4 regions of the Xanthomonas sp. NCPPB 1826 genome follow, and region 2 is predicted to be linked to each of the others. Evidence: predicted binding sites of a transcription regulator. Region 2 holds the regulator's gene; each other region holds the start of a gene.
What was found. The regulator FliA, encoded in region 2, starts transcription of late flagellar genes. The targets are predictions, from matches to a motif close to TAAAGTTTNNCNNNCNNNGGCCGATAA.
Positions count from the first base shown of each region.

Region 1: a site for FliA is predicted at 2,320-2,346, ahead of AC1PLA_RS02255 (GGDEF domain-containing protein). Genes of this name have one in related genera too.
Region 3: a site for FliA is predicted at 2,097-2,123, ahead of AC1PLA_RS15955 (methyl-accepting chemotaxis protein). Genes of this name have one in related genera too.
Region 4: a site for FliA is predicted at 2,094-2,120, ahead of AC1PLA_RS03585 (GGDEF domain-containing protein). Genes of this name have one in related genera too.

Region 1 covers NZ_CM161521.1:519,370-523,856, reverse strand. Annotated here, with positions in the region: gene AC1PLA_RS02265 (1,4-alpha-glucan branching enzyme) at 1-318, opposite strand, end outside; gene glgA (glycogen synthase GlgA) at 315-1,898, opposite strand; gene AC1PLA_RS02255 (GGDEF domain-containing protein) at 2,384-4,012, shown strand; gene AC1PLA_RS02250 (DUF808 domain-containing protein) at 4,168-4,487, opposite strand, start outside.
Region 2 covers NZ_CM161521.1:2,363,677-2,368,163, reverse strand. Annotated here, with positions in the region: gene flhF (flagellar biosynthesis GTPase FlhF) at 1-1,380, shown strand, start outside; gene AC1PLA_RS10185 (MinD/ParA family protein) at 1,367-2,251, shown strand; gene AC1PLA_RS10180 (RNA polymerase sigma factor FliA) at 2,248-3,015, shown strand; gene cheY (chemotaxis response regulator CheY) at 3,050-3,442, shown strand; gene AC1PLA_RS10170 (protein phosphatase CheZ) at 3,442-4,068, shown strand; gene AC1PLA_RS10165 (chemotaxis protein CheA) at 4,071-4,487, shown strand, end outside.
Region 3 covers NZ_CM161521.1:3,780,989-3,785,475, forward strand. Annotated here, with positions in the region: gene AC1PLA_RS15950 (glucose/quinate/shikimate family membrane-bound PQQ-dependent dehydrogenase) at 1-1,659, shown strand, start outside; gene AC1PLA_RS15955 (methyl-accepting chemotaxis protein) at 2,190-4,058, shown strand; gene AC1PLA_RS15960 (thiol-disulfide oxidoreductase DCC family protein) at 4,334-4,487, opposite strand, start outside.
Region 4 covers NZ_CM161521.1:829,749-834,235, forward strand. Annotated here, with positions in the region: gene AC1PLA_RS03575 (cellulase family glycosylhydrolase) at 1-311, opposite strand, end outside; gene AC1PLA_RS03580 (SulP family inorganic anion transporter) at 523-2,010, shown strand; gene AC1PLA_RS03585 (GGDEF domain-containing protein) at 2,239-3,219, shown strand; gene AC1PLA_RS03590 (M28 family metallopeptidase) at 3,540-4,487, shown strand, end outside.

The DNA of each region.
Region 1 (4,487 bases), 1.8 Mb from region 2:
GTCCGGCCAGACGATGCGCAGCCGATACGGGCCTTCGACCGCCAGCGTGCCCTCGAACACGCCATCGACCGTGCCGGCCTGCATGCGCGCCAGCAACTTGCCGCGTGGATCGATCAGGCCCATGGCCTCGGCACCGGGCGCCAGCACGCGCACCAGCCGGCGGCCGTCTGCCTGGGAATGCGGGCCCAATACCGCGAATGCATCGGCAGGCAGGCCATCGGCCAGCGCCTGCACGCTCTGCACCAGATCCGACATCCCATCCATGGTCACCGCCGTCGCTTCCGTTTCCTGCCCCTGCACGCCCAGCCGTTCGCTCATGACACCGTCGCAAGCGCGGGAGCGGTTGCGGCGGTGCGTTCGTACAGCGAGAGGTATTTCTTGCCCGCCACATCCCAACCACTGGGACGCAGCATCGCCGCGCGGCGCATCGCCGACAGCAGGCTGGGCAGGCGGAAGGTACGGAATGCGCGCTCCAGGCAGCGGCGCAACGCTTCCACGCTGGCGTGCTGGAACAAAAACCCGGTGACGCCGTCATCCACGGTGTCGATCAGACCACCGGTGGCGTGCGCGATCGGCAGGCAGCCAAAGCGCTGTGCATACATCTGGCTCAAGCCGCACGGCTCGAAGCGCGACGGCATCAGCAGGAAGTCGGCGCCGGCGAACATGCGCCGCGCGAGGCCTTCCTCGAAACCGATGAAGGCACCGACCTGGCCCGGATAGCGCCGGGTCAGTTCGGCAACCTGTTGCTCGATCTCCGGCTCGCCACCGCCGATCACCGCGATCTGGCCGCCGGCCGCCACGATCTGCGGGGCGACCTCGCAGATCAGGTCCAGGCCCTTCTGGTGCACCAGCCGCGATACCACCGCAAACAGCGGGCCGGTGCTCTCGCGCAGCCCGAAGGCCTTGCGCACCTGCGCGGCGTTGGCCTGACGGCCCTGCCACTGATTGACGCTGAAGTGCGTGTCCAGATATTCGTCGGTACGCGGGTCCCAGCTGGCGTCGATGCCGTTGACGATGCCGGTCAGCGCGCCCTTGGCGGCGCGGCCGGCCAGCAGGCGGTCCAGGCCGCAGCCCTGCGCCGGGCCGGTGATCTGCTGGGCATAGCTGACGCTGACCGTGTTGACGTGGTCGGCATGCACGATGCCGCCGCGCAGGAACGACATCTGCCCGTAGAACTCCAGCTCGGCCACACGCTCGGCCGGAATGCCCAGCGCAGCGGCCATCGAATACGGCACCAGGCCCTGGTAGGCCAGGTTATGGATGGTCAACAGGCACGGCGTGGTGCCGCCGGACCAGCGCACATAGGCGGCCGCCAGCGCGCACGGCCAGTCGTTGAGGTGCAGCAGGCGCGGCTTCCAGCCCAGCCCGGCATGGCCGGCGGCGATCTGCGCGGCGGCATGCGACAAGGTGGCAAAGCGGATCGCGTTGTCTTCGAATTCCGAGCCGCTGGTGCTCACATAGGGCGAGCCGTCACGTTCGAACAATTCCTTGGACAGCAGGATGTAGATCGGCAGGCCGTCCGATTGCACGATGCGGCCGATATCGCAGGCCGGCAGTGCGGCATGCGCCAGCACCCGGCCGACGATCTCCACCTTGCCCGCGCGTGCCAGCACCGCGCGATAGCCGGGGATCAGCACACGGACGTCGTAGCGATGGCGCAGCGCGCGTGGCAGCGCTGCAGCCACATCGCCCAGACCGCCCGCCTTGATGAAGTCCGCCATCTCCGACACCACGAACAAGGCCCCGCGGGTATCGGCCGGCGACACCGGCAGACGCTCGTGATGGCGAATGAAGCGGCCACGTGCATCACGCGGTCGCCCGCTCTTCTTCAGAGTGGGGAGCATCGTGCTGCGCTCGAAGCGTGCGGTAGTAGCGTGAAGCGGCATCATGGCAACCATCTAAACGTCCGTCGTAAAGTGGGTGGAGACGGAAAACAGCGAAGCGACAACCATCATCTGCCGATTCAGCCAGACGACCTGCTACGAATGAGGAGCGGGGCCAACGCGCGTACTCCACGTTGTCCTTGAGATGAATCTACACCCCGTGCAAATAAAATATGCGTGAATACGTGCTGACTTTTCTGCGACAGCTAAATTCCCTTGCGCATGGTTGCGCATGCCTACTGGCATAAGCGGCGCATTGCAGTGCGATGACATCCCTGCCGTGGTGCGCGGTTGTTGAAACGCACCGAAAGCGGGCGTTGACGGCGGCGCCCGCCATCATCCGCCTGACTTGTTCAGGCATGCGCGCAGGTGGCGCATCGTCCACCGCTTGGCATCGGGCGGGCATGCCGGAACTGCGCAGAACTGCCCAGACCGCTTAAGCGCGCCGCCTGCGCGCCGATAACCAGCGATGGCACCACGACTTTCCGAGATCCCGGCGCATGGCAGACCAGCCTGAACTTCCAAGCCGCCCACGTGGCGGACTGCGCCGCCTGTTGCCCTGGGGCGGGGCGGACAGCGCGCGCCCGGCCGCCGCCCTGCCCAGCGTGATCGGTAGCGAGCGCGGCGGGCACGGCCTGGCCGCGCATCAGCTGGTGCCGGCCAAGAACAAGTCCGGCGCGCACGACCCGGCGGCCGCCACCGCCCTGTTGATGCGGCTGTTCTCGCACGCCGCGCATCCGGAGGCTTTGCTGCTGGCCTTCGCCGAAGGCATCACCAGCCTGCATGGCGAACTTGGCGACATGGGGGTGCGCCTGAGCGCGGCCTATGCGGCTGGCGACTGGCCCGGCTACGGCCGCGCCTTGCGGCAACTGATCGACAAGTACATCCGCACCATCGATACCGGCGACTCGCTGGCCGAAGGACGCACCGAAGCCGAGCAACTGCGCGACCTGCTGCGGCACGCGCTGGGCAATGCCCTGTCCACGCTGCTGCAACGCAGCCCGGAACTGGCCGAGGAAGCGCAGACCCTGGCATCGGCACTGCGCCACTGGCGCCCCGGCCATGAGCTGATCACCCTGGAACAGCGCCTGCGCGAACTGAGTCATCAGATCGGCCTGCGTGCCGAAGATGCCAGCGAGCAGCAGAACCTGCTGCTCGGCCTGTTCGACCTGCTGTTGGAAAACGTCGGCGAACTGCTCGACGATCGCAGCTGGCTGCAGGGCCAGATCTCGGTGGTGCGGCAGCTGATCTCCGGGCCGCTGGATGTCGGCTCGATCGAACAGGCACGCGGCACCTTGCGCGAGGTCATCTACAAGCAAGGCCTGCTCAAGCAAGGTATTGCCGACTCCAAGACCGCGATGCGCGAGATGATGGTGTCATTCGTCGACCGGCTCGACGGCATGGCCACCAGCACCGGCGAGTACCACGATCGCGTTGCCGGCTATTCGCAGGCGATCGGCGACGCTCGCAGCATTCCCGACCTCAACCGGCTGTTGCAGGACGTGCTGCAGGACACCGCCGGGGTGCAGGCGCAGGCGCTGGCCGCGCGCGACGAGCTGCTGGCCGCACGCCGCCAGGTCGAGGACGCCGAGCAGCGCATCGCCTCGCTCGAACAGGAACTCAAGGACGTGGCCGGGCTGGTGCGCGAAGACCAGCTGACCGGCGCGCTGAACCGCCGCGGTTTCGAGGAACTGTTCCAGCGCGAGGCCGCACGCACCCAGCGCGGCGGGCAACCGTTGTGCGTGGCGATGCTGGATCTGGATGACTTCCGCCGCCTCAACGAGACCCACGGCCACGCCGGTGGCGACGCCGCGCTGCGCCACACCGTGGACGTGGCCAAGTCGGTGCTGCGCACCACCGATGCCATCGCCCGCTTCGGCGGCGAGGAGTTCGTGCTGCTGCTGCCGGACTCCACCATCTTCGAAGCCAGCGCGGCGGTGATCCGCCTGCAGCGCGCCCTCGCCCAGCGCTCGTTGCTGCACGAGGACGTGCGCGTATTCGTCAGCTTCAGCGGCGGCGTGGCACTGCGCCATCTCGACGAGGCCCAGGACGATGTGATCCGCCGTGCCGACCGCGCCATGTACGACGCCAAGGCGGCCGGCAAGAATCGCGTGATCAGCGCCGACTAGCCGCGAACCCGGTCTGCCGCATCGACCGGTCGGACCGGGTTGCCGGCGCACGACGCAGAGGCGCCGCAGTTCTTCGGTTGCCGCCGGGCCCCCACCACGACCAACAGCTTCCGTGCGGCGGGCCAGGGGCTCCCCTGGCCCGCCGCGGCACGGCGTCAGTGCGCCGCCGGCTTCCCGCGCAGCTTCTGGAACAGCATCACCGCGCCCAGCACGATCGCACCGGCAACCACGCCGACCAGCATGTTGCCCAGTGCATCGACCAGCCAGCCCATGCCGCCGGCCGACTTGGCCAGGTCCTGCACCAGGTGATGCAGCGCCGGGATGTTGTGCACCAGGATGCCGCCGCCGACCAGGAACATCGCCAGCGTGCCGGCCACCGACAGGAACTTCATCAGCCACGGCGCGGCCACCAAGATGCCGCGGCCCAGCGCCGCCAACGCTGCGCCCTTCTTGCTCAGGTACAGGCCCAGGTCGT
Region 2 (4,487 bases):
CAGCGCCAGCGCGTTGCCAGTGCCGCCGAAGACATGATCGCCGCGATGGCGCTGCGCCAGCCGGTCAATGTGCCGCGCCAGCCGCAGGTCCCCGCACCGGTGCGTAGCGCTGCCGTCCCCTCGCCTGCCGCCCAGGCCCTGGCCCATGCCGTCGCGGTGACCGCCGCGCCGCGCCAGGAACACGCGCTGTCGGCCGTGCCGGAACAGCTGTTCGCCGATTTCCTGACCACCGCGCCGGTGCAGCGCGCCGCCGTGCAGGCTGCCCCGGTGCAGGCCCCGACCCCGATCATGGCCGCCGCTGCTGCCCCCGTGCAGGCCGGCTACGACCAGGACGAAGACGCGCTGGACGACGACGCCGACTTCGACCTGGACGCGCTGCCGCAGATCCTGCCGCCGGCCGCGTTGCCGCCGCTGGTGGTCGCCCCGCCGGCGCTGGCCGCGGTGCCGGTCGCCGCCGCCCCGGCGCCGCAGAACGATGAAGAACTCAAGCAGTTGCGTGGCGAGCTGGCGCTGATGCGGCAGATGATCGAGCGCGAAATGAACCGCCTCACCGACGAGCGCCTGCGTGGCTCGCCGGTGCGCGCGCAGGCTCTGGAGCTGATGGACGACTACGGCTTCGACGCCGGCCTGATCCGCGACGTGGCACTGCAGATTCCGGCCGATACCGAATTGCACCGCGGCCGCGGGCTGATGCTGGGCCTGCTGTCCAAGCGCCTGCCGGTGGCCCCGGTCGACCCGCTGGAACGCGGCGGCGTGATCGCCCTGGTCGGCCCGACCGGCGCCGGCAAGACCACCACCATCGCCAAGCTCGCCCAGCGCTTCGCCGCCCAGCACGCCCCGCGCGATGTGGCCCTGGTCACCACCGACACCCAGCGCGTCGGCGGCCGCGAGCAGCTGCACAGCTACGGCCGTCAGCTCGGCATCGCCGTGCACGAGGCCGACAGCGCCGAGAGCCTGCTGGAACTGCTCGAGCGCCTGCGCGACTACAAGCTGGTGCTGATCGACACCGCCGGCATGGGCCAGCGCGACCGCGCCCTGGCCGCCCAGCTGAACTGGCTGCGCGCCGCGCATCAGGTCACCTCGCTGCTGGTGCTGCCTGCCAACGCGCACTTTTCCGACCTCGACGAGGTCGTGCGCCGCTTTGCCCACGCCAAGCCCCAGGGCGTGGTGCTGACCAAACTTGACGAGACCGGCCGCTTCGGTAGTGCGCTGTCGGTCGTCGTCGATCACCAAATGCCCATCACCTGGGTGACTGACGGACAGCGGGTCCCCGACGACCTGCACCGCGCCAATGCCGCCAGTCTCGTTCTTCGCCTTGAAGATTTGCGGCGCGCTGCCGATAAGCCCTGTACTCCGGAGCACAACCATGCAGTCGCGTGAATACGCCAAGCTGACCAACGCCTTCCCCCTGTCGGCGACCCGTCCCGAGCCCCTGGGCCCGGTGCGCACCATTGCCGTGACCGGTGGCAAGGGCGGCGTGGGTAAAACCAACATCTCCGCCAACCTGGCCGTGGCGCTGGCCGACATGGGCAAGCGCACCCTGCTGCTGGACGCCGACCTGGGCCTGGCCAACCTGGACGTGGTGCTGGGCCTGTCGCCCAAGTACACCCTGGCCGACCTGATCGCCGGCCGCTGCACGCTGGATGAAGTGATCATCGAAGGCCCCGGCGGTGTGCTGGTGGTCCCGGCCGCCTCCGGTCGCCGCCACATGGCAGAACTGGCCCCGGCCCAGCACATCGGCCTGGTCAACGTGTTCTCCGAGCTGGAACGCGACCTGGACGTGATGGTCATCGATACCGCCGCCGGCATCACCGACAGCGTGCTGACCTTCTGCCAGGCCGCCCAGGACACCGTGGTGGTGGTCTGCGACGAGCCGGCCTCGATCACCGACGCCTATGCGCTGATCAAGGTGCTCTCGCGCGAACGCGGCGTGGACCGCCTGCAGATCATCGCCAACATGGTGCGCGACCCCAACGAGGGCCGCCTGCTGTACGACAAGCTGTCGCGGGTCTGCGAAAAATTCCTCGGCGACGTGTCGCTGAACTACCTCGGCCACGTGCCGCAGGACGACTGGTTGCGCCTGTCGGTGCAGCGCCAGCAGCCGGTCATCAAGGCCTACCCCGCCAGTCCGTCGGCGCAGGCCATTGCAGAAATCGCTCGCCGTACCTCGCGCTGGCAGGCCCCCACCGTGCCGCGCGGCAATGTCGAGTTCTTCGTCGAACGCATCATCCAACGGGGAGTGGCCGCATGAGCACCGCTACCGCAACCACGGCCAGCGCGCAGTACCGCGCCGTGCAGCGCAACAACGCCAACGATATCGTCACCCAGCACGCCGACCTGGTGCGCCGCATCGCCCACCATCTGGCCGCGCGCCTGCCGGCGAGCGTGGAAGTGGACGATCTGATCCAGGCCGGCATGATCGGCCTGATCGAAGCCTCGCGCAGTTACGACTCCGAACAGGGCGCCTCGTTCGAGACCTATGCCTCGATCCGCATCCGCGGCTCGATGATCGACGAGATCCGGCGTGGCGACTGGGTACCGCGCTCGGTGCACCGCCGCGCACGCGACGCTGCCGCCGCCGTGCGCAAGATCGAACAGCACACCGGCCGCGCCGCCGCCGCCACCGAAGTGGCCGCCGCGATGGAGATGCCGCTGCCCGACTACCTGCGTCTGATGGAAGATGCCGCCCGCGGCCAGGTGCTGAGCCTGGAGTCGCGGATCGAGGATCACGGCGAGCTGGACACCACCGCCAAGGGCGGCCCCAATCCGCAGCAGATGATGGAGCGTGGCGAATTCGGCCGCGAGCTGGGCAAGGCCATCGGCCAGTTGCCCGAGCGCGAGCAGCTGGTGCTGTCGCTGTACTACGAACAGGAATTGAACCTGAAAGAAATCGGCGCCGTGCTCGGTGTCAGCGAATCGCGCGTCTGCCAGATCCATGGCCAGGCGGTGGTGCGTCTGCGCGGCCGCCTCAAGGTCTTCGAACTGGCCGATGCCGGTGTCGAAATTGACGAATGATTTTTTCGCGTATTTTTAGTGTTAGGAGCTTGATGTGAACAAGAACATGCGGATTTTGATCGTGGACGACTTCTCGACGATGCGACGTATCGTCAAGAATCTGTTGGGCGATCTGGGCTTCACCAATACCGCAGAGGCCGAAGACGGCAACAGCGCATTGGCGGCGTTGCGGGCCGGCCCGTTCGATTTCGTGGTCACCGACTGGAACATGCCCGGCATGACCGGCATCGACCTGCTGCGCAACATCCGCGCCGACGCCAAGCTCAAGCACCTGCCGGTGATGATGGTGACCGCCGAAGCCAAGCGCGAGCAGATCATCGAAGCGGCCCAGTGCGGCGTGAACGGCTACATCATCAAGCCGTTCACCGCACAGACGCTGGAAGAGAAGCTGGGCAAGGTGTTCGAACGTCTGGCGGCGACCGCCTGATGAACGCCACCGTGGAAGCCGATGCCGAACGTGCCGCCCTGATCGAGCGCCTGCAGCACGCGCTCGATGCACTGGAAAGCGGTGACCAGGTCGCCTGGCGGCGCGAGGTGGACCACCTCGCCGCGCTGCGCACGCGCCCGATGATGCAGAGCCTGAGCCGGCTCGCGCGCGAACTCGGGCAGGCGCTGGGCGAGCTGCCCACCGTGCCCGAGGAAGCCGGCGAACTGGACGATGCCTGCTCGCGCCTGGACCACGTGGTGGAAATGACCGAGAAGGCCAGCCATCGCACGCTGGACCTGGTCGAGGAATGCCGCGAGCTGGCCAACCAGCTGCGCGACGGTGGCCTGAACCAGGACCAGGGCGCGCTGATGGACAAGATGCGCCATAACCTGACCGAGCTGTCGCTGGCGCAGAGCTACCAGGACCTGAGCGGCCAGATCATCCGTCGCGTGGCCGGCATCGTGCGGCGCGTGCACGAGGGCTTCGGTGCGCTCGGCCTGCCGCCGAAGAATCCCGAGCCGAAGAAAGACGACGGCGGTCTTGCCGGTCCTGCAGTCAAGGGCCTGGACCGTCACGCGGTGTCGCAGGACGACGCCGACGACCTGCTGTCCGGATTGGGGCTGTAACCATGAGTGCTGTTCCAGACGATATTGCTGCCGATTTCATTGTCGAGGCCCAGGAAATCCTGGATCGCCTCGGCGAACAGCTGGTGTCGCTGGAACAGGCACCGGACGAAGCCGACCAGCTCAACGCGGTGTTCCGCGGCTTCCACACGCTCAAGGGCGGCGCCGGCTTCCTGGCGATCAAGCCGATGGTCGAGCTCTGCCACGCCGCCGAGGAAACCCTGGGCATGGCACGCTCCGGCCAGGCGGTGTTGCAGGCGCATCACTTCGATGCCGCGCAGCAGTCGCTGGATTATCTGCAGGCCATGCTGGATGCGATGGGCTCGGGCGAAACCGTGCCGCATGCACCGGCCTCGCTGATTGCGCAGTTCGATGCCAAGAGCGGCCCGCCGGCGGTCAAGGCCGCGCCCAAGGCCGCTGCC
Region 3 (4,487 bases), 1.4 Mb from region 2:
AACCCCAAGGCGATGGCCGGCGTTGCCGCCACCACCTGCCGCGGCGTGTCGTACTATCAGGCCCCGCAAGGCACCGCCGAGTGCCCGACGCGGATCTTCTGGCCGATGGTCGATGGCCGCCTCGGCGCGCTGGACGCGCAGACCGGCAAGCTGTGCACCAGCTTCGGCAACAACGGCTTTGTCGATCTCAACGCCGGCACCGGCAACACCAAGCCGGGCTTCGTCGGCCCGACCTCGCCGCCGGTGGTGATGCGCGGCGTGGTGATCCAGCCCACCGGCCAGGTGCGTGACGGCCAGGAAGGCGATGCGCCGTCGGGCGTGGTGCGCGGCTTCGATGCGCTCACCGGCCAGCTGCGTTGGGCCTGGGACCTGGGCAACCCGGCGATCACCGCCGAGCCGCCGGCCGGGCAGACCTATACCCGTTCCACCCCGAACGTGTGGTCGCTGATGGCCGCCGATGACGAGCTGGGCCTGGTCTATCTGCCGACCGGTAATGCCTCGGGCGATTTCTTCGGCAAGGGCCGTACCCCGCAGGATGAGGAATACACCGCCTCGCTGGTTGCCGTGGATGCGGCCACCGGCAAGGAGCGTTGGCACTTCCGCACCGTCAACCACGACTTGTGGGATTACGACATCGGCCCGCAGCCGAATCTGGTCGACTGGCCGGTCGCCGGCGGCGCTACCCGTCCTGCGGTGATCCAGGCCACCAAGTCCGGCCAGGTGTTCGTGCTGGACCGCGCCACCGGTGCCCCGCTCATGCCGGTCAAGCAGATCGCCGTGCCGCAGGGCACCGATCACGGCGACTGGACCGCGGCCACGCAGCCGATCTCGCCGGGCATGCCCAATACCGTGGGCGCACCGAGCCGCGAGTACGAAACCATCGTCGAATCCGACGCCTGGGGCATGACCCCGTTCGACCAGCTGGCCTGCCGCATCCAGTTCAAGCAGCTGCGCTACGAAGGCATGTTCACCCCGCCGACCCTGCAGGGCTCGCTGGCCTTTACCGGCAATCACGGCGGCATCAACTGGGGCGGCGTCTCGGTCGATCTGCAGCGCGGCATCATGGTGATGAACAGCAATCGCCTGCCCTACACCCTGCAGGTCTACACCCGCGAAAAGATGAATGAACTGGGCGTGGTCTCGGTGTTCGACGGCAAGAGCAAGACGCCGGGCTACATGGCGCAGAAGGGCCTGGCCTACGGCGCCCGCAAGGAGCCGTGGATGTCGCCGCTCAACACGCCGTGCGTGGCACCGCCGTGGGGCTACATCTCCGGCGTGGACCTGCGCACCCAGCAGGTGATCTGGCGGCGTCCGCTGGGCACCGGTTACGACCAGGGCCCGATGGGCATCCCGTCCAAGACCAAGTTCGAGATCGGCACGCCCAACAACAGCGGCTCGCTGGCCACCGCCGGCGGCGTGACCTTCATCGGCGCGACCCTGGACGACTTCATGCGCGGCTTCGACACCCGCACCGGCAAGCAGGTCTGGGAGACCCGCGTGCCGGCCGGCCCGCAGGCCGCTCCGCTGAGCTACACCATCGACGGCAAGCAGTACATCGTGGCCGCCGTGGGTGGACACGACCGCATGGAAACCAAGTCGGGCGACAGCGTGATCGCCTGGGCGCTGCCCGACGACGCGGGCGCCAAGCCGGCGAAGTAAGCCGGTGTAGCGTCAGCTAGTTAGCATCGATAGACCGGTCATCGTGAGATGGCCGGTTTTTTTTTGGTGAATCGGGAATCGGGATTCGGGAATGGGAAAGGCGCTTTTCTGTCGTCTTTCAGGGCTCGGCTGGGTTGATGCCTCGCTCGATTCCCGATTCCCGGCTCTTCGATGCGTGTTCGTGGCGTCGCACTGATGACGCCACTGGTCAGTCTTGATTGCGTGCATGCGATCGGATTGGGTGGCGTCGAGGCCTACGGAGTGTTTACGGCACCCGCTGATATTTCACGCGGAATTTACAATTGCAAGGCCGGTGTTCGGCTGCAAATCGCGGTTCCATAGTGCATCGGGCCGCACTGAAACCGCTTCCAAATCAACTACATCGGTGTTTTCGGGGGTCTGGTCGGCAGATTCCGACGAACGGTGATTTCACGCCGTCATGATTCGGGCTCGGCCGCCGATACCCCATAGCAGCCCATGCAGCGCAGGACGCCGCTCCCCACTCCGAATCACTCAGTTGGACTCAGCCTATGTCGCCCTCATCCGATGCCACCGCCGTCTCCCGCCCGCCTTCCGGCCGGAACCTTGCGCGTGCCAGCACGGCCGCATGGCTGCCTGCCGCTGCACAGATCGGTCTGCTGGCCTCGCTGACGCTCTACGCCGCCACGCTGCTGCCCGGCAGCATCTGGGCTGGGCTGGGCCGCTTGCTACCGGCGCTGCTGGTGCTGGGCGCGGCAAGTGCCGGGCTGTGGTGGTGGGCGCGCCGTCGCGGTCTGGCGCAACTGCAACAGGCGATCGGCACGGTGACGGCCATCGGTGACGGGCGCTTCCAGCGTCTGGATCTGCGCAACGCCTCCGGCGAACTCGCGCCGTTGCTGCACGCCCTGCAGGCGACCCAGGACAAGCTGGCCATCCGCATCGATGTGATGGAACAGGGCCTGCGCCACGGCCAGTTCGTGATCAAGGCGCTGGACGATCTGGACACCATGATCCGCATCGCCGACGACGACGGCCAGGTACTGTTCGCCAACCGCAAACTGCTGGCGATGCTCAAGCTGATCGAGCCGGATGTGCAGAGCTTCCGTCCCAGCTTCCATGCCGAAGGCTTCGTCGGCGGCAGCATCGGCGACATCTATCCCGACAGCCAGGCCGCGATCGACCGCATGCGTGCGCTGACCGCCTCCAAGGCGGTGCGCGCGCCGTTCTTCGGCCGCCAGATCGACTTCGTCTACAGCCCGATCATCGCCGCCGACGGCACCAAGCTGGGCACCATCGCGCAGTGGATGGACGTCACCGCGCAGGTCAACGCCGAGCAGGCGCTGATCCAGATCATCGATGCCGCCGCGGCCGGCGATTTCAGCCGCCGCATGCAGATCGATGGCATGGACGGCGTGCTGCTGTCGCTGGCGCAGGGCATCAACCGCATCTACGACTCGGTGGAAACCCACCTGGCCGCGTTGGCGCGCGTGATCGGCGCATTGGCCGAAGGCGACCTCACCCAGCGCGTGGATGGCGATGCGCATGGCATCTTTGCGCGCCTGCGCGACGACACCAACCAGACCGTGACCCGGCTGACCGAGATCATCGGCGGCATCCAGATCGCATCGGACACGATCCGCCGCGCGGCGGTGGAAATCGCCGCCGGCAACACCGACCTGTCCGAGCGCACCGAGCAACAGGCCGCCAATCTGGAAGAAACCGCCAGCTCCATGGAAGAGCTCACCTCCACCGTGAAGCAGAACGCCGACAGCGCGCTGCAGGCCAATCGGCTGGTGGTGGGCACCGGCGAAGTCGCGCAGAACGGCGGCCAGGTGATGGACGATGTGGTGTCCACCATGGGCCAGATCAGCACTGCCTCGCGCAAGATCGGCGAGATCATCGGCGTCATCGACGGCATCGCCTTCCAGACCAATATCCTGGCGCTCAACGCCGCGGTGGAAGCCGCACGCGCCGGCGAACAGGGCCGCGGCTTTGCGGTGGTCGCCTCGGAAGTGCGCGCGCTGGCGCGGCGCTCGGCCGATGCGGCCAAGGAGATCAAGACGCTGATCGCCGATTCCACCGACAAGGTCGAACTGGGCTCGGGCCTGGTGCACCGCGCCGGCGCGACCATGCGCGAGATCGTCGGCTCGGTCAAACACGTCACCGACATCATGAGCGAGATCACCGCCGCCAGCGCCGAGCAATCCAGCGGCATCGAACAGGTCAACCGCACCGTCGCGCAACTGGACGAAGTCACCCAACGCAACGCCGCGCTGGTGGAAGAAGCCACCGCCGCCGCACGCAGCCTGGAAGAACAGGCCGTGGAACTGGCCGATGCGGTGTCGATCTTCCGCCTGCAGCCCGCGCACGGCGGCAACCCGAAAGCAGCGCCCGCAAGCTTCAAAAACGCAGCCGCGTAAGCCGCCGTCACTGAAGCGCAGAATCACCGTAGGAGCGCACTTGTGCGCGATGAAGCTTTCCCGGTAATGCCCCCATCGCGCCCAGGTGCGCTCCTACACCGAGCAGGCATGCCTGTCCGCCACCACAGATCCAACGCACGCGGCCGACCAACACCCCGTATCAACAAGCCATCATAGAAATCAGCGCGCAGTCGTAGGAGCGCACCCGGGCGCGACGGAGCTTTATCGATAACGCCGCATCGCGCCCAGGTGCGCTCCTACGTGGGCGGTGGGCGCTAGTCGAGAAACCGCTCGTGCTGCTCTGGGCTCGGCAGCATGCAATGCTCGGTGCGACCGAACCAGCGGTAGCGATGGCGTGCGATCAGGCGATAGCCGATGTCGCGCATGCGACGCGGTACCACGCGCAACACCGTGGACAGCCGCCAGAAT
Region 4 (4,487 bases), 1.5 Mb from region 2:
TTGAGGCTGTAATCGATGCTGGTCGGCATCGTGCTGCTGCGCAGGGTGGCCGGGCAGAACGGCAGACGCACGGCGTTGAAGCCCAGGCCCTGCATCTGGTTGATCATGTCCTTCCAGTTGCGTGCCCACAGACCGTGCATGACATGGTTGCCGGTCTCGAAGCCGAATACGTTGACGCCCTTGAGCTGCACCACCTTGCCGCTGTCGTCGACAATCTTGTTGTTGCTGATGGAGTAGCTGAAGGCCGGTGCGGCGGCGAGCGCCAGCGCGGTGGCCAGTGCGAGCGTACTGGCGGTCCTGAAAATGGACATGGTGATCTCCCTAGCGAACCCGGCTCGACACCCGAACCCGGTGAGGGGGGCATCTTGGTCCGCGGCTGCATCGTTTGGCGTGATCCGGACCACAGAAAGGCGCATTGCCGCACCGGTCACACGCTGGCTGCGGGCCGGGTCGCTTTCGCGCACACTATCGCCGCTGTCGCCTGTCCGCAGGCTGTCCTTTCTGTCCCCGGAGTGTCTTCCAATGTCCTTTCTGCGTGCCGAACTGGCGCAATGGCGCGCCTCGCCTGCGCGCGAACTGATGGCCGGTGCGGTCGCTACCTTTGCGCTGATTCCCGAAGTGATCGCCTTTGCGTTCGTGGCCGGCGTCGACCCGCAAGTGGGGCTGTTCGCGTCGTTCGTGATCGGGATTGTCATCGCGTTCTTCGGCGGCCGCCCGGCGATGATTTCCGCTGCGGCCGGGTCGGTGGCCCTGGTGGCCGCACCGCTGGTGGCCGCGCACGGCTTGCCTTATCTGCTGGCGGCCGGGCTGCTGGCCGGTGCGGTGCAGATCCTGTTCGGTCTGTTGCGGCTGGGCGTGCTGATGCGCTTTGTCAGCAGTTCGGTGCGTACCGGCTTCGTCAATGCGCTGGCGGTGCTGATCTTCGCCGCGCAGCTGCCGCATCTGCAGCACGCCAACCTGGCCACCTGGGGCATGTTGGCGTTGGGCCTGCTCATCATCTACGGCCTGCCGCGGCTGCCGTTGCCGGGCGTGTCGGCAATCCCTTCGCCGCTGCTGTGCATCCTGGTGCTGACGGTGCTGGGCTCGGCGTTGCACCTGCCGCTGGAGACGGTGGCCGATCTGGGCAAGCTGCCCAACGCACTGCCGGTCCTGCAATGGCCGGCGGTGCCGCTGACGCTGGAGACCTTGCGCATCATCGCCCTGCCGGCGCTGGCCATCGCGATGGTGGGGCTGCTCGAATCGCTGATGACCGCACGCGTGGTCGACGAACTTACCGACACCCCGAGCAACAAGAACCGCGAGTGCACCGGGCTGGGTCTGGCCAATACCGCGGCCAGCCTGTTCGGCGGCATCGCCGGCTGCGGCATGATCGGGCAGACCGTGGGCAACGTGAAATACGGCGGGCGGGGCCGTCTCTCCACCCTGTTCGCCGGGGTGTTCCTGCTGATCCTGATGGTGCTGCTCAAGCCGTGGGTCTCGCAGGTGCCGGTGATCGCGCTGGTGGCGATCATGGTGATGGTCTCGGCCGAGACCTTTGACTGGCGTTCGCTGCGCACCGTGGTCACCCATCCGCGCACCTCCAGCATGGTGATGCTGGCCACCGTGGCGGTGACCCTGGTCACCCGCAACCTGGCCGCCGGGGTGGCGGTGGGCGTGGTATTGAGCGGGGTGTTCTTCACCTTCAAGGTGGCCGGGCTGCTGCAGATCACGCACAGCGACGGCGACGACGGCGTGCGTACCTACCACGTGCGCGGGCAGGTGTTCTTCGCCTCGGCCGACGTGTTCATCGACGCCTTCGACGCGCGCCAGGTGCCCGGCCGCGCAGTGGTGATCGACGTCGGCCGCGCGCATTTCTGGGACATCACCGCGGTGGCGGCGCTGGACAAGGTGGTGCAGCGGCTGCGTCATCATGGGCTGGACGTCCAGGTCAAAGGCCTGAATGCCGGCAGCCGGCGCCTGATGCAGGCGCACGCGCTGGGCGACGATGCGCTGGAGTCCGCACTGCCGTAAGCGCGCTGGTGCACCGGCCGGTCGCGCGCCTGCACATCCGTGTACGCCGGCTGGCCGTGCGCTGCGCCGGCCGGCGGGCGGACTCAAGTTCGCGCGTGCAGCGCCGATGAACCGGCATCGAGATTGCCGGTAACCCGTCGTGATGCCAGTGCGTTCCAGCCCGAGAGGTGTGCCCGCGTGCCGTGACCGGCGCTGCGGGCCTGCGTCTGCCCGCGGGATGGTGCGGCAATGACCACGGCACCGTTGCTGGAACGCATGGTGGACCTGACCGCCATCCGCGATGCCGACCTGCTCGACCTCAGCCTGTTGCGCACCATGCGCGAGGTCTGCGCGTCCGAGGAACTGTCGTTGCTGCGCATCGCGCCGGACGGCCGCACCATGGCCGAAACGCGGCTGCGCGAGGATGGCCGGCTGTCGCTGACGGTGGCCGACATCCACGACGCGCAGATGCGCGCGCAACTGGCCGACCTGCATGGGCCGGGCGATGTGGTGCAGTTGCAGCAGGACGGCCGCGCGCTGCTGGTGTACCCGATGATGGAGGCACGCGGCATCCGCACCTGCCTGCGTGTGGGCGGCTCGCGCGCGCCCGGCGCCGCCGAGCAGGTGATGCTGCAGGGCTTTGCGCGCTTCTTCCAGAATTACCGTAGCCTGCTCGACGATGCCCAGCGCGATGCGTTGACCGGCCTGCGCAACCGCAAGACCTTTGACGATGTGATCCTGCGCCTGTTCGCCGGTGGTGCGGATGCGGCGGCCAGCGAAGGCGTGTGGCTGGGGATCGTGGACATCGATCACTTCAAGCGCGTCAACGACAGCTTCGGGCACCTGTATGGCGACGAGGTGCTGTTGCTGGTTGCGCAGTTGATGCAGCGCTGCTTCCGCCAGGACGATCTGCTGTTCCGCTTCGGCGGCGAGGAGTTCGTGATCGTGTTGCGCGGTGTGGACCGCGACATCGCGGTGAGTCTGTTCGAGCGTTTCCGTATGGCGGTGGCCGAGCAGGTGTTTCCGCAGGTCGGCAAGGTCACGCTCAGTACCGGCATCGTCGAGCTCACCGACGGCCAGTTGATAAGCCAGCTGCTCGACGAGGCCGACAAGGCGCTGTACTGGGCAAAGCAGCACGGCCGCAATCGCACCGAGGTCTACGCCGAACTGGTGGCGAGCGGAAAGATGCAGCAGGTCACCCAGCAGGTCGGCAGCGTCGATCTGTTCTGAGCGGCAGTGGCGTTCGGCGGCGGCGCTGCGGTTTAGGTTGCAGCAGCATGTAGCAGTTGGACGGCATCCAGCGCCATGAGGCGCAAGGTGGATGGCGTGCCAGGTGGTAGCGCCATGTGCTGCGACGCGCCGCATCGCTAGCTGGCCATATCGATCAATGCTGCGTCGCTGCCGAGGCACGTCGTGCCAGCGCGACGGCATGCATCGCTCGACGCCGTGCACACCCGATCGAACGCCGCAGTGGCTACACTCCAGGGCTGTTCGGATACTACCTGGGTGCTGCAGTGAAGCGAGTTGTTACCAAACGCGTTGCAATGGGAATGCTGGCGATGGCGGTCTCGACCGCACTGATGGCGGCGACGCCGAGCTTCGATGGCGCGCGCATCTCGCGCGACGTCAAGGAGCTGTCCTCCGATGCCTATGAGGGCCGCGGCCCGGCCACTGCCGGCGAGGAAAAGACCATTGCCTACCTGAGCAAGCAGTTCGCCGACGCCGGCCTGCAGCCGGGCGGCGACCTGACCGACGGCAAGCGCGGCTGGACCCAGGCAGTGCCGCTGCGCCGCGCCGATATCGTCGGCACGCCGACCATCGCCCTGCAGCACGCCGGCAAGCCGCAAGCGCTGACCCAGGGCAAGCAGATCGCCATCCGCGCCGCGCTGGACGGATCGTCCAAGGTCGACATCGCCAACGCGCCGCTGGTGTTCGTCGGCTACGGCGTCAAGGCGCCGGAGCGTGACTGGGACGACTTCAAGGGCGTGGACCTGAAGGGCAAGATCGCGGTGGTGCTGATCAACGACCCGGATTTCGAAACCGGCAAGGGCGCCTTTGACGGCGCCGGCATGACCTACTACGGCCGCTGGACCTACAAGTACGAAGAAGGCGCCCGCCAGGGCGCGCTCGGCGTGCTGGTGGTGCACGAAACCGCGCCCGCCTCCTACGGCTGGGACACCGTGGCCAGCTCCAACACCAACACCATGTTCGACGTGGTGCGCGACAACCCGCGTGCCGCGCATCCCACCCTGGAAGGCTGGATCCAGCGCGATCTGGCCGCCGACTTGTTCAAGCAGGCCGGGCTGGATTTCGACGCCTTGAAGAAGCAGGCGCAGACGCGTGGCTTCAAGCCGGTGGAACTCAAGGGCCAGGGGCTGAGCGCCAGCTACCAGGTCAAATCCGACGTGATCACCTCGCACAACGTGGTCGCACGCCTGCAAGGCAGCACGCATCCGGATGAAACGCTGATCTACAGCGCGCATTGGGACCACATCGGC